DNA from 3 places in the Sphaerisporangium rhizosphaerae genome. Region 2 is predicted to be linked to each of the others. Evidence: riboswitches for the same ligand, from Rfam matches in the RefSeq annotation. Region 2 holds a riboswitch; each other region holds the start of a gene.
The links. A riboswitch is a leader RNA that binds a small molecule or an ion and turns the genes downstream of it on or off. The one in region 2 is predicted to bind cyclic di-AMP.
Positions count from the first base shown of each region.

Region 1: it holds a riboswitch for cyclic di-AMP, as region 2 does, so the genes downstream of both, ACFQSB_RS13475 (CHAP domain-containing protein) here and ACFQSB_RS32805 (hypothetical protein) in region 2, are expected to answer to the same signal.
Region 3: it holds a riboswitch for cyclic di-AMP, as region 2 does, so the genes downstream of both, ACFQSB_RS11935 (C40 family peptidase) here and ACFQSB_RS32805 (hypothetical protein) in region 2, are expected to answer to the same signal.

Region 1 is NZ_JBHTCG010000007.1:277,975-281,241, forward strand. Features, by position in the region: gene ACFQSB_RS13470 (ABC transporter substrate-binding protein) at 1-712, opposite strand, end outside; gene ACFQSB_RS13475 (CHAP domain-containing protein) at 1,272-1,979, opposite strand; cyclic di-AMP (ydaO/yuaA leader) riboswitch at 1,992-2,141, opposite strand; gene ACFQSB_RS13480 (hypothetical protein) at 2,648-3,267, shown strand, end outside.
Region 2 is NZ_JBHTCG010000033.1:31,414-34,680, forward strand. Features, by position in the region: gene ACFQSB_RS32800 (OsmC family protein) at 1-67, shown strand, start outside; cyclic di-AMP (ydaO/yuaA leader) riboswitch at 893-1,032, shown strand; gene ACFQSB_RS32805 (hypothetical protein) at 1,370-1,945, shown strand; tRNA gene ACFQSB_RS32810 (tRNA-Lys) at 2,086-2,162, shown strand; gene ACFQSB_RS32815 (ABC transporter substrate-binding protein) at 2,320-3,267, shown strand, end outside.
Region 3 is NZ_JBHTCG010000006.1:258,721-261,987, forward strand. Features, by position in the region: gene ACFQSB_RS11930 (ArsR/SmtB family transcription factor) at 1-432, opposite strand, end outside; cyclic di-AMP (ydaO/yuaA leader) riboswitch at 931-1,089, shown strand; gene ACFQSB_RS11935 (C40 family peptidase) at 1,172-1,771, shown strand; gene ACFQSB_RS11940 (gluzincin family metallopeptidase) at 2,493-3,267, shown strand, end outside.

The DNA.
Region 1 (3,267 bases), on a different contig from region 2:
CGAAGTAGGTGACGTTGCCGTTCTTGGCGGCCTCCTGCGCCAGCACCACGTTGTAGATGGTGTTGATGCTGTCGACGAACTTGGCGTCCTTGACCTTGGACTGGAACTGCTGGCCGGCCTTGATGAAGTCCTCCCAGCCGCCGCTCCACAGCTTGCCGACCTCGTCGCGGTCGGTGGGAAGCCCGGCCTGCTTGAACAGGTCGGAGCGGTAGCAGATGCTCATGCCGCCGACGTCGGTGCCGAGGGCGAACAGCTTGCCCTCGGTGTTGATGCCGTTCTCCCACTTCCAGGCGGGGAAGTCGGCCTGGCGGCTCTGCAGGCCGTACTGGCCGAGGTCGGTGAAGAACTGGGGACGGGCCTTGGCCAGACCCATGCCGCCCTCGTCGATGCCGACGACGTCGCCGGCGCCGGTGCCCGACTGCAGCCACTGCAGCATCTGCGGCCAGTAGACGTTCTCAAAGCTGTCGGTGAGGTTGTTGTACTTCACCTGAACGTTGGGGTGATCGCTGTTCCACTTGGCGACCGCGGCCTTGTAGCCGAAGTTGGTCCCGCCGCCGAAGGTCTGCAGCGTAAGGGTGATCTTCTCGGCCGCGGCCGAGGACGAGCCACCGGTGCTGGTGTTCCCGCCGTCCCCGCCGGAGCTGCACGCGGCGGTGATGCCGAGTGCGACCGTCATCACCGATGCGACCGCGAGTGTCTTCCCGCGGCGCATATTGTTCATCATTCCGGACCCCTCTCAGGTGGTTGCCCGATCTTTGGGAGGTGCATCGAGGGCCGGCCCCGACAGTCGGGCCCACGATGGCTGGATCCCTCAGTCGTGATCTCGCGGGGGTGAGCCTGCGAGCGATATTTGGGAGCGCTCCCACGAAGGGTCCCCGACGGGCAATGCTGGCGTCAATATGCCGAAACCTAACTGTTACTCCTGGGGCGGTTAGCGCTGAGAAAACCGTAGAGTAGCCCCCATAAGGCCCTTTCGCAGCATTGGGAGCGCTCCCACCGCTTCGGCACAGTCGGGCGCAAATCATCCATGCGCCACGGCGCACGGGCTTCGCCGGGCTCCCTGGCCACCGCGCGCGGGCTCCGCCGAGGTCCTGGGGGCGCGGCGCGCGGGCTGCGCGGCGTTCCGGCCGGCCCGCCGGAGCGATGGGAACGAGCGCCGGCGCCGCGCGGCCGGGGGAGTGGGCCGGCCGTGCGGCGCCGGGAGGCGTCCTTCGCGGGGAGGCGGGCGGGACGCCGCGGAAAGGTGGAACGAGGGCGGCGGGCCGCCGAGGTCAGGCGGCGTAGCCGGGGTAGCCGTATCCGACGATCTGCGAGGCCGGCCTGGTGCGGATCTCGACCCTGCCGCCGTCGGTGTTGCCCTCGACGGTGCGGATGGTGCCGTCGCCGTTGTCCTTGATGACGAAGCCGACGTGCTCGATGCCGTCGATGCTCTTGTCGCCGTTGAAGGAGAAGAACACGACCGCGCCGGGCTTGGGCGTGGTGCCCCAGCGGTCCCGCGCGGCGAACCACTTGGCGTGGGCGACGGTGTAGGCGTCGGCGCCGACGGTGTCCTGCAGGCCCATCTGCGCGCCCACCCAGGAGACGAACATGTCGCACCAGGCGGCGTCGGCGTAGTCGGCGATCGTGCCGCTGTCGCGCGCCACGGTCTCCCTGGCGCGCGGGGAGCTCATGTACCAGGCGTGGAACTTGGTGCCGCCGCCGCTGCCGTTCTCGCTGATGCCGACCTGCTTCTCGGCCAGTGCCAGCAACTGCTCGGCGGAGACCTGCCGGGACGGCAGCCCCGCCTTCGCCGCCTCCTGCCGCGCGACGGCGACGATGCCGCTCTTGGGAGAGGCGGCGTCGGCCTGGGGAGAGGAGTCGGCGTTCGCCGCAAGGGCGGTGCCGGTGACAACCTGGGCGAGCACGAGCCCGCCGAACGCGACGGCCTTCAACTGGTTCTTCGGGGCATCCAGAAGCCGATGTACGGTCGTGACGAACATGGACAAGCTGAGACTCCTTCTTCCTGCCGCCTACCGGGTTAGCTGACGGGTTCGGACGTGAAGGTTCGTCCTACGGGCGCGTCCGTGGGCGGGCGCGCCTGATTCACCCCAAGAAGGTGGGTCCCCGGCTCCGCGTGGGCGCGGACTCGACGGAGGCGCGTGACGGTGGGAGAGGGGTCTCTCCGCAGAGGACCGGCCGCGCCGGGCGATATCGACGGCACGGGCGGGTCGCTCAGAGAAGCGGTCTCCCGTGCCGGGATTCCTCCGAGAGTAATACATCGGACAAACCACATGCAAGTGGGACAAAGCTCTCGTCCGTTCTGGCCTTCTCATGGCAAAGCCAGGCACGCGGCCCGGCGAGAATGCGCGTCGGGCGCGGTTGACCTGCCGCGACGCGGGTAAGGTGCCGCCGATCCGGGCCCCGCGGGCGCGGACACGCCTCCCGGGGGCGTCCGGGCCCAGTGATACTCGGAGCCTGCGACGCCTCCTGTGTCAAGTGGGGCCCGCGTTGCTCCTGTGACTCCTGGGAGCCGCCCGCATCCGACAACGGCCGGGCCGCCGTCGGCCGCCGTTCATCGTCTGTTCCCTATTACGTAGGGTCGCGGGGCTAGGTTGCATGCGTCGTGAACGTGTCAATGCCCGGCGTGGAGAGGAACGGTCGAAGCCGCGTGCGGGAGCAGGGGTCGGCCGTCGCCTGGGTGGAGTCTCCGCTCCAGTTGCTGTGCGCGGTCGAGGCGCGGCACGCGGGGCTGATCGGGCCGGACACCCGCGTGGTGACCCGCGGCAGGCTGCCCGGCCTGCGCGTCACCCGCGCCGAGCTGGACGCGCTGGAACTGCCGGCCGGGCTGAGCATCCAGGCCGCCGATCAGGGCATGCCCCGTCCCGGCCGCCGCGACGCCTGGGTCCTCGGGGACGCCTTCTCCGGCAGGATGCAGCTCACCTCGCTGACGGCCTTCCCCACCCGCATGGTCATCGTCGACGACGGCCTGGCCACCATCCGCCTGCTGGAGCTGCTGACCGCGGGCCTGGCCACCCCTCTGCTGCGCGCCCGCGCCGCGGCCAAGCCGTCCCGCCTGGTCCTGGGCGTCGCCGCGGGGATCCGCCTGCGCGCCGCGGCGAGGGCCGGACGGCTCACCGTCTTCACCGCCCTGCCCGTCCCCGCCGCCCTGGCCGACGCCGTGCGCGGGCTCGGGGCCGAGCTGGTCACCCACGACTTCGCCTGGCTGCGCTCCCAGCCGGTGGTCGCCCACCCCCGGCCCCGCGAGAACACGGTGGTCCTCGGCACCTC
Region 2 (3,267 bases):
GCGCCACTGCACCGTCAGCCGGTCGCTGCAGAAGGGCACCGAGGTCGTCGTCGAACTCCCCGAATAGCCGCTCGCCCCGCCGGGTCATCCCGTACCCGGTCATGCCCGTGACTTAGACCGAATCTATACCGTGCGATGACGAGCAGCTCAGGCCCCGGTATGTAGTGTTAAGGCAGGTCAAGGGGGATGCGACCAGCGCCCGACGGGCGCAGCGAAGCTTTCACCATAAGGACGCGGTGGGGGACCGTGTCCGAACAGCGGGACCGCCCGATGCGTTTGGGGGAAGGCATCGGCGCTGGACCGTGAAGTGGTCGGGGCCGGACAGGCGGGGGACTGTCCGGCCCCGACTCATGTCCACCCCCACTTCGCGGCCCTCCCTACACCCCCGCCCCGCTTCCCGCTCCCAGCCCCGCCTCAGCTCGCTCCCTCTGGGGCCGCCTCGTCTGGGGCCGCCTCGTCTGGGGCCGCCTCGTCTCGGGCCGCTCCTCCCTTTCGTAGCCTCGGGCCGTTCCTCGCCTCTGCCGCACCCTAGGGCCGGGGCGGCCACGCTCTCGCCCCGCCTCGGGCTGCTTCCCCGGGCGCCCCTTGGCCGTCGGCCATGAGGGGTTGTTTACCTGTGGCGGCTTTGCCGGGAGGGGTGGAGCTTGGGGGAAGAAAGGTTTTGCCCAGGCGGTGGCGCCCCTCACAGGTCACAGCAGTAACACGGGTATCGCCTGTCAGCCTCGTCGGCCTTCTCTGGCGCATAAAATGCCCGATATATGGGGCTTACCGCACGATAGGTAGATCTTCTGATGCTTTGTACAAACATCGTTTGCTTTGTCCTGACTTGACCGGTAACGTCTTGTACCAGATCGGACGGTGACCTGGTCTTCAGCCGGAAGGCCGCCGCCCGAACGTCGAGTCCCGAGGGCCTGAACCTGGCCCGCGGGAGCCGGGGACCCACGTTCTTCGGGGTGAATCCGCGTCAGCGGTAGGGCGAACTCCACGCCCGAACCCGTCAGCTAACCCGGTAGACGTCGTTGGAGAGGAGACTCGAGTGGACACACCGCCCCACTCCGTCCTCCGGGCGACCCTAGGCCCGGATCTCGCCGTCAGAAGCGGCACAGCAGTCGGCTTGTAGAAGCCGGCCGGGCGATTCGCAGCCTTGCGACATGGTGGCCGTTCAGCGCCACCGCCCGAACGACCCACGTAAGAAAAGCGCTCGCGCAAGCGATGGACCATGCCCTTGTCCACCCGCTTGTGCCTCAGAGAACGCTTTCCTCTCCCGGCGCCGAACCCTCTTGACCGAATTCGGAGCCCGGGTCCCTTGTCTTCTGATGAAAGATCCTGACCTCCCATGTCTTTTTTCACGAACACCCCCAAAAGTCGTGTGGTTTCGAGCATCATCGGTGCCGCGATGATGTGCACGGCGACGGTCGGCACGGCCACCGCGGCCCACGCCAACTCGCCCGAGCGCAAGGACGGCGTCGCGGCGGCGACCACCCAGCGAGTCATGTTGAAGGGCTCCACCACCGCCTCCTACTTCTGGGACGACTCCTCCGGCCGCGCCGGTGACACGGGCCTGCCGGCCATCGGCAAGCCGATGCAGAAGGGCCTGTTCGCCAGCCCGTGCTGGCCGCTCGGCACCGAGGGTTACGTGATGTACAACGGCAAGAAGGCGCCGTTCTTCATCGGCGACCGCGGCCCGGGCATCCCCTCCGAGAGCGGCGTCATGCTCGACATCGACGGCAAGACCTTCGCCGAGCTGACCGGCGGCGACTTCAGCGACTCCAGCCTGATGGTGACCGGCTTCGGCGCCGGCCACATCAAGGTCGACTACGTCATCACCAAGTGGGGCGGCGGCCCGGGCAAGAAGAACGAGCCCGTCCCGTTCTCCGCCGGCGCCTGGGGCGTCTACGACAAGGACCCGGCCGAGCCGACCCTGGCGCTCACCTCCGCGCCCTGACCCGCGCGCACGCACCTGCGGGTTATCCACGAGCTTCCCCCGGGAAATGGGCGTGCCGGTGCTTCCCCCTGGCACCGGCACGCCGCCCCGGCGCCGATGTGCGTAGCTTCGCCGGGACTGCTAAAGTCACCGTAGTCAACGCGCCGCTAGCTCAGTTGGTTAGAGCAGCTGACTCTTAATCAGCGGGTCCGGGGTTCGAGTCCCTGGCGGCGCACCACGGTTAACGCCGATGACCTGGGCATCTTCCCCGATGGGGAGGGTGCCCACAGTCGTTTTCCGACCTGTGTCACCTCGGCGCGAGCTGCGGTCGGTTCGAGGTAGCCAGTTGAACGGCCATTTGACGATCATGATTCGTCCTTCGGATAGTGGTCCGCATGGTCAACGACAACCCGTTCGACCGGCGCCGCTTTCTGGCCGGGTCAGGAGCCGCCGGGCTGCTCGCCCTGGTCGCCGCCTGCTCGGGCGGCGCGGGCACGAGCACCGGCGTGAACGCCGGGCCGTCCGGCTCCCTCCCGAGCACGCCCAAGCGCGGCGGAGTGCTCCGCGCGGGGTCGTCCCCGCCGCCCACGGCCGTGGACCCCGTCACCATGTACGACGGAACGGCGATCGCGATCGCCCAGCTCGTCGCCGACTACCTGATCTGGCTGGACAGGGACTACAAGCTGGTCCCGCGTCTGGCGGAGGCGTGGTCCGCCAAGGACGGCGGCAAGATCTGGTCCTTCACCCTGCGCGAAGGCGTGGTCTTCTCCGACGGCACCCCGCTGGACGCCGAGGTCGTCAAGGCGTCCTTCGACCGGTTGCTCGACCCGAAGAGCAAGTCTGCCGCGCTCTCGGCCTTCGACACCGTCCTCGCGCAGGGCGGCGTGCGCGTCAAGGACCCCCGGACGGTCGTGTTCACGCTGGAGCGGCCGTTCTCCGACTTCCCCTATCTGGTGTCGGCCGGAAACTACAACGCCCTGATCCTCAAGAAGGACTACGCGGGCGACTTCACCGCCAAGCCCATCGGCACCGGCCCGTTCGTGCTCGCCTCCTACGACCCGGCCAAGGGCGCCACCTTCACCCGCAATCCGAGGTACTGGGATCGGGGCAAGCCGTACCTGGACGGCGTGGAGGTCAAGTTCTACGCCGATGACCAGGCGGATCTGCTCGCGCTGCAGGGCGGCGACGTCGACGCCCAGCTCCTCAGCATTCCCGCCCTGGTGAACCCGCTGAAGGGCGTCGGGGACATCACCGTCGACCGGGTGGAGGGCACCGGGTTCACCGCCCTGACGCTGCGCGTGGACCAGGCGCCGTTCGACAGGAAGGAGGTCCGCCAGGCCGTC
Region 3 (3,267 bases), on a different contig from region 2:
CAGCCACTTGTCGGTGGAGAAGGGAGCGTCCTGCCAGGCCGCCCGCTCGTCCTCGCTCGCGGCGTACCAGGCGCGGACCATGCTGACGTGGTGTTCGAGGTTGAGGGACGCCGCCGCGCTGGCGATGGCGGCGGTCGCGGGGTCGCCGCCGAAGTCGGACTCGCTCCAGCGCAGCTCGGCCGAGGACAGCCGCCACCAGCGTTCGCGCCGGTCGCGGGCGAGCTCTGGGGCCTCCTCGATGAGCTCGCTGCCGGCCAGGACGCGCAGGTGGTGGCTGGCGTTGGCGACGGCCTGCCCGGTGTGCTCGGCCAGCATGCTGGCGGTGCAGGGACCGTAGACCTTCAGCGCGTCCATGAGGCGCCGCCTCGTGGGATGCGACAGGGCGGCCAGCACCCGTGAGTCGGTGATCGTGCGTACGTCTTCGTCGGCCATGCGCCCACTTTGACATGAGCAACGGACATTGCACAACAGATATTGCGTAATTCTCATTGTGGAAGCACTGTTGCTGAAGGATCGTTGTGGAACAGACGTCGTGGGTAACGGGTCTCGGGTGCGGAACGTGACATGCGGGGGCGAATCCCGGTCCGCCGGGCGGGGTTAGGTGGACCGTTCCCTCTCCAAGATCCCTGAACGGGTGTGACTGATGTGACTTGTGTGACTCGCGTCAGGTGCCGTTTCGGGATATGTGAGGGGAATCACATACGGGTAACGGATGCGCTTGTTGTGCAGGGGTTTCCTGATTAAGAAGCCCCTTATTTGATCTATGTGACTTGGTCGCGACTTTGCCTCGATTTGGGGTTCTGTGTAACTTCTGGCCCGCGGCGAGCACGCCATGCCGTCGCGAACGGAGCCGGTCTTCCGACCGGCTCCACGCATGACAATCCAGCGGTCGCCGTCGCCCCAGTAAGGCGCGAGCCAGGACCCCAAAGGGGCGGTGACCTGCCGAATCCGTGCGGCAAGGAGCACGGAACCGGGGACCCAATTGATCCTAAACGCGGGATCAGGGGGTGAATCGACGCCTTGGCGTCGTAGGGCTACTTCCATGCCCGAATCCGTCAGCTAACCCGGTAGGCGTGAGTGGAAGAATCAAGGAGCGATCCTGTCCAGCACCACCCAGAACCCTCGTCTGTCGCGCATTGCCCGCTTCTCTCTCGGCGGTGTGGTGCTCACCATGACGGCCTCCGTGGGAGCCGTGGCGACGCAGGCGACGGCGGCTGACGCCGCCACGGCGGCACCGGCTCAGGGACCCTCAGAGCCGTCCGTCTACGGCCCGGCCGGGCTGATCGAGACACCGAGCATCACCGGGGCCTCCGAGCCCACCGGCACGGCCGCGGTGAGCGAGGCGAGCACATCCAGCACCTCCCGCACATCCAAGAGCAAGGCCAAAGTGAGCAGGGCCGTCCGGCAGCAGCTCAAGGCGCACACGGCCGTCGCGGTGGCGAAGAAGCAGATCGGCGACCCCTACCGCTGGGGCGCCAGCGGCCCGGGGGCCTTCGACTGCTCCGGCCTGATGCTGTACGCCTGGCGCAAGGCCGGCGTGAAGCTGCCCCGCATCGCCGCCAGCCAGTTCCGCACGGTGCGGAAGAAGGTGTCCTGGAAGAACCTCAAGCAGGGTGACCTGATGTTCTTCTACGGACTCGGCCACGTCGGCATGTACGTCGGGCACGGCAAGATGATCCACTCGCCGCACACCGGCGCGCGGGTGCGCATCGACAAGCTGTCGGGCTACCGGAAGGCGTCCTTCGTCGGCGCCGTCCGCCCCGGCGCCTGACCGGCGGGACCGTCGCGGCGTCGGCGCTGCCATCCAGCGATCGGATGACCAGGCCGGGCTCCGCCTGCCGCTCCAGGTTGGCGCTGGACCCCCGCTTGACCCGCGGAACCACCCCCGCCCATCCAGGGCTCCGCTGGGTCCGGTGCGCCGGTCGCCCGTGCCGATCCGCTCCCGGTTCCCACGATGGGCCGGTCCGGTTTCCGGGCCGTCCCGGGATGCCGGCCGGCGATTCCGGACCCTGACCGGCGGTTCCGGAAGCCGACCGGCGGTTCCGGATCCTGACCGGCGGTTCGAAAGCTGACCGGCGGTTCCGGAAGACGATCTGCCGTTCCGGAGGCCGATCGGCGCGAGGGACTCCTCCGGGAGAGCGTCTCCGAGAGGTGCCCCCGCTCCTCGAAGACGTTTCCGGGTGGTGCACATGCCCCTCGCGCCGGTCGTGAAGGCCCCGTCCGCTCCTCCCCCCTCGGAGCGGACGGGGCCTTCGCACGTCCGCGTCCCGCAAGGCCGACGTGGCCGGATGGAGCGAGTTCGACCTCCGCGGGTCCGCCGCCGCGACGTCGAACCGGATCCGCCGCCGGGAAGCCGAGACACGTCCGCCGCCGGGACGTCGATACGGGTCCACCGCTTGGAAGGCGATACGGGGCCGCCGCCGGGACGCTGATGTGAGTCCGCCCATGGGACGCCGATGTGGCCGGGAAGGACGAGCAGGTAGATTTCCCGCATGCGCGTCGTGTGGCTCTGGGCCGTCCTGGCGGGGGTGCTGACCGTGCTGACGGGGCCCTCCGCCGTCGAGGACGATCTCGGACGGCGGGCGCGGACGCTGATCGGCGAGCATCCGGAGATCTGGTCCGGCGCGCGGACCTTCCGCGGCGACCTCTCCCTCGTGGTCGCGGCTCCCGGTGCCCTCACCGCCCCTGGAGCCCTCACGGCTTCTGGAACCGCGGCCCCGCAGGCTGCGAAAACCTCCGCGACCGGGCCCGTTCTCGGAAGCGGGGCCGCCGCCGCGGCCCCCGGAGCCGCGTTCGCCGACCTCGCGCGCCGGGCCGACCGGGCGAGCCGGCTGGTCGCCCGCGTCGTGGGCCCGGTGCGTCCGCTGATCGCCGTTCCCGCCACGACCGAGCAGGCGGCCGTGCTGGCCGCCCCAGCGCAGGTGAACGGCCTGGCCGCGGTGGCGGGCGCCGACCGGGTGATCGTGGAGCCGCGGTCGTTCGCCCGCCTGACCGCCGCCGGCCGCGACGTCGTCCTCGCCCACGAGATCACGCACATCGCCACCGGGGCGGCGCTCGACGGGAGCACGCCCAAATGGCTGGTCGAGGGGTTCGCGGACTACGTCGGCTATCTCGACGCCGGCATCCCGGCACGCCGGGCCGCGGCCGAACTGGCCGATGAGGTGCGCGCCGGACGGACGCCCGAACGGCTGCCCGGGCCGGAGGCGTTCGCCGCCGGCTCCGCGCGGCAGGCCCAGGCGTACGAGGAGGCCTGGCTCGCCTGCCGGT